DNA from 2 places in the Paenarthrobacter sp. YJN-5 genome. Region 2 is predicted to be linked to the other one. Evidence: riboswitches for the same ligand, from Rfam matches in the RefSeq annotation. Region 2 holds a riboswitch; the other holds the start of a gene.

Region 1 (2,167 bases), 1.5 Mb from region 2:
CGGACCCTGCCCGGAAGACTCCTGCGCAGTCGGCTCCTGCCCACGGGGAGGCCGCCCAGGCCCCTGCGCAGGGCGGGCAGACTCAGGGCTCCACCCCGGCAGAAACTGCGGCCAGGGAGGGCCGTCCGGCTCCGGTACTGCGCTTCGGCGGAGAGGAAGTGGCTCTGCCCTTCGTGGAGCATCACGACGAACCTGCCAAGAAGCCTGCCATGAGCCTGGATCTGCTGGCTGAGGCCTTCTCGCACTTGGGTGGCACACCTGAGGTTGTCCCCGGGTCTGAGGTTGCCGGGTCTGGGGTTGCCGGGTCCGGGAAGGACGCGCCCGGGAACGTTGAATCTGCTGACGCACCCGTGAGCGCCGACGTCTTGGCAGCCACGTCCGCTGGTACTGAACCCGTGGAGTCCCGGTCCGGCGCCCGTGGCCGGCGCGGCAGGCGGAACCGCAGTGCCAGCAGGGCCCAGGGCGCCGCCAACGAGACCAACGTTGAGCACCACGACGTTCGGGCCGCCACAGGTGGCGGGACCTCGCACGAAGCGAAGGCGCCGGTTGAGCCGGCAAAGAAGCCAACTGCAGCATCGGAGCCGATCATCCTTGGGGTGGGTGTTCCGGCTTCGGAGCTGTAAACAGGTACTGAAGACACAGGTGGAACGAAGGCCGCGCAGCGCATGCTGTGCGGCCTTCGTCGTGCAACGGGTCATCATCGCCCACTGGGGTCATATCCAGGCCGTTAGCCGCCGGGGTTCCCGGCGTGAGGGGCTTCCGGGCTAGGCTAGGACACTGACACGGGGTGCCGGGCATAGGGCCGGGCTGAGATCCAGACCCGTTGAACCTGTCCGGTTAGCACCGGCGAAGGGATGTCTCCATGACTTCAATGTCGTCTTCTGCTGTTTATCCGTTGCCAGCGGTCATCCGTACACATCCGAGGGTGTTGAGCATTGCTGGTTCGGACCCCTCCGGCGGGGCGGGTATCCAAGCGGACCTTAAAAGCATTGCTGCGCACGGCGGCTACGGTATGGCCGCCATCACCGCGTTGACGGCCCAGAACACGCGGGGCGTCAGCGGTGTGCATGTACCGCCGGTGGAATTCCTCCGCCAGCAGTTGGAAACCGTCAGCAGCGACGTCGCTATCGACTCCGTGAAGATCGGGATGCTCGGTGATGCCGCCGTCATCAACGAGGTCCGGACCTGGCTTGCCAAGGTACGTTCCGCCGTCGTGGTCCTGGACCCGGTGATGGTGGCCACCAGCGGTGACCGGCTGCTGCGGGAATCAGCCGAGGCAGCCTTGCGTGACCTTCTGCCGATGGCGGACCTCATCACACCCAACCTTCCGGAACTGGCCATGCTGCTGGGGGAGCCCGAAGCGCAGGACTGGCCTGCGGCGCTGGACCAGGGCAAACGGTTGGCCGGGGAGTGCGGCAATACTGTGCTGGTCAAGGGAGGCCACTTGCCGGGGGCGCATTGTCCGGATGCGCTCATCAACACCAGCGGTTTGCTGCGTCAGGACGTGATCGAAGTCGGGGGCCCGCGTGTTCAGACACGGAACAGCCACGGCACCGGCTGCTCGTTGTCCTCGGCCCTGGCCACTGTCCAAGCCAGAACAGGAGATTGGGAGGCGTCCCTGCGCGAAGTCAAGCCCTGGTTGCGCGAGGCGCTGATAAGGGCTGACGACCTTGAAGTGGGCCAGGGGAGCGGTCCGATCCACCATTTCCACCACCTCGGGGAAACATCCCGGCCCGGAGCCTTCGCTGCTCTCCTGTGGAAGGAAGCCGCCGTGGAGCTGGAAGCAATCCACGGGCTTGCCTTCATACGGGACTTGGGGTCCGGGGAGTTGCCGGAGTCCGAGTTCAGCTACTACTTGGCCCAGGACGCCCTTTACCTCAACGGGTATTCCAGGGTGCTTGCCCGGGCGGGTGCCCTCGCTCCGACGGAAGAAGAGCAGCTGTTCTGGGCCCGGGGTTCCCAACAGTGCCTTGACGTGGAATCCGAATTGCACCGGAACTGGCTGAGCGGCCGTGAAGCGACGACGCAGAGCGGCCCAGTCACCAAGGCCTATGTGGACCATCTGATGGCGTCATCTGCTTCGGGAAGCTACGGCGTCCTGCTTGCTGCGGTCCTGCCCTGCTACTGGCTGTATGCGGAAGTGGGGCAGCAACTGCACGCCAACTTC
Region 2 (2,167 bases):
TAGGTTGGCGGCATGAGCTGGAGCTTGCCTTCTGCCTCTGCCGCCAGGATGCCTTCCACCGGCATCCAGAGTGACTGCCAGGCCTCCGTGGTTTGGTGCTGCGGCTCGGCTCCGGGGGCGGGCCTGGCCACGTAGAAGTAGGTGTCGAAGCGCTTGGGCATGTCCGTGGGCGTCACCCAGTTGGCCCAGGGGCGGAGCTGGGAGGCGTCGAGGCTCAGCCCTGCTTCCTCGAACACTTCACGGATGGCAGCCGCCAACACCGTGCCTGCTTGCGCATGCGGGTCGGAGGCCGCGATCGAGCTCATCGACCAATCGGCCGCATGCCTTTCCAGCAGTTCGGAGGAGTAGTTCCAGCCCTCCGCGTCCGAGGCATCGACGCGACCGCCGGGGAACACCACCATGCCTGCTGCAAAGTCCATGGAAGAGACCCTGTGCTGGACAAAGGCTTCCAGCCCCGCTGACGCATCCCGAAGCAGGATCACGCTGGCGGCAAGGCGGGGTTCGGCCACGGGGGTGTCCTTGGCTGGCTGTTCTGACATGGGATGGGCGCCCCTCTTGCTGCTGTGAATCCGGTGTGCTGAATCTGCTGGCCCCATTCTCTCAGGTGTGCGGCACAGCCGGTCCCGGCTGTGCGCCCGTGAAACAGCAAAAAGGTTTATGACCGGGCCCATAACCCGGCGCACCCCTTCCGGTGTAAACTGGGCACGCCCACAAGGGCAGATTGATAACGACAGGGGAGCGCCGCCGTCGAACCTGCAGGCATGCAGGAGACGCGAGGGCGCTGAGAGTGCGGACAGCCGCAGACCCTCGAACCTGATCCGGTTAGTACCGGCGCAAGGGAGTCGAGCTTCTCAGAGTGTCCGGAACCGGATGGCAGCAGGCCACCGGGAATACCGGGGAGCACTTTCCCCTCCTGTAACCTCAGGAGGCTAAGAATGACCACGTCAAGCGTGAAGAAGACCGGCAACAGCTGGCGCGTTGTAGACATTGTGGTGGCGGCGCTGATTGCCATCGCAGGCGGAGTGATCTTCTGGGCCTGGTCCCAGGGCGCCGCACTCGTATCCGTTCCCATGAATGCTGCTTATCCGCCCCTCACCGGCCTGATCGCCGGCGGGTGGATGATCCCGGCCGTGCTGGGCATGCTCATCATCCGCAAACCGGGAGCAGCGCTGTTCTGCGAAGCCGTCGCAGCAACGGGTGAGCTCATCATGGGGTCCCAGTACGGCACCACGGTCCTGATCTCCGGCATCCTGCAGGGCCTCGGAGCAGAACTGATCTTCGCTGCTTTCCGCTACAAGAAGTTCAACCTCCCGGTGGCCCTCCTCGCGGGTGCCGGGGCAGGACTGTTCTGCGGCCTTAACGATTCCTTCATGCCGTGGGGTTGGAACATCGCCTACGAAGCCGTCGACAAGCTGGCCTACATCGCCTTCACCACCGTTTCGGGCGCAATCATCGCCGGGGCACTGTCATGGGTGGCCACCCGCGGGCTCGCGTCCACGGGCGTCCTGAGCTCCTTCGCTTCCCGGAAAGCCGCGTCAGAGCCAGTCTTCAACTGATGGGACCGGCACAGGTACGGCCCGCCGCCATCTCCGCCAACGGCTGGGGCTGGCGGCATTCCGGCCGGACGGTACCAGCCATCCAGGGGCTGGACCTGCAGATCGAACCCGGGGAACGGGTTCTGCTGCTGGGGCCGTCCGGCGCCGGTAAATCTACGTTCCTGCACGCCCTCGCCGGGGTGCTGGGCGACGAGGAAGACGACGCGGACGAGACCGGTTCCCTCCTCATCGACGGTGCGGCACCTCGCGAACAGCGGGGCCGGGCCGGGCTCATGCAGCAGGACCCGGAAACGCAAGTAGTCCTGTCCCGCGTGGGCGACGACGTCGCTTTTGGCGCCGAGAACCTTGCCGTGCCCCGTGACGACATTTGGGCACGGGTCCATGAAGCGCTCGACGACGTCGGGTTGCGTACCGCTGCCGGCGACGGCCTCGCGTTGGACCACCCGACGGCGGCTCTTTCCGGCGGGCAGAAGCAGCGCCTGGCGCTGGCCGGGATTCTGGCGATGCGGCCGGGGCTGATCCTGCTCGATGAACCAACGGCGAACCTGGACCCGGCAGGCGTGCTGGAAGTCCGGGACGCAGTTCGCCGCTGCCTTGAAAAGACCGGTGCC

Evidence for each region. A riboswitch is a leader RNA that binds a small molecule or an ion and turns the genes downstream of it on or off. The one in region 2 is predicted to bind thiamine pyrophosphate.
Region 1: linked by a shared signal. The riboswitch ahead of thiD (bifunctional hydroxymethylpyrimidine kinase/phosphomethylpyrimidine kinase) and the one ahead of HMI59_RS02835 (ECF transporter S component) in region 2 are both predicted to bind thiamine pyrophosphate.

Annotation. Positions count from the first base shown of each region.
Region 1 covers NZ_CP053544.1:2,103,387-2,105,553, forward strand. Annotated here, with positions in the region: gene HMI59_RS10040 (ribonuclease E/G) at 1-623, shown strand, start outside; TPP riboswitch at 774-872, shown strand; gene thiD (bifunctional hydroxymethylpyrimidine kinase/phosphomethylpyrimidine kinase) at 863-2,167, shown strand, end outside.
Region 2 covers NZ_CP053544.1:605,138-607,304, forward strand. Annotated here, with positions in the region: gene HMI59_RS02830 (NUDIX hydrolase) at 1-539, opposite strand, end outside; TPP riboswitch at 723-858, shown strand; gene HMI59_RS02835 (ECF transporter S component) at 936-1,556, shown strand; gene HMI59_RS02840 (ABC transporter ATP-binding protein) at 1,556-2,167, shown strand, end outside.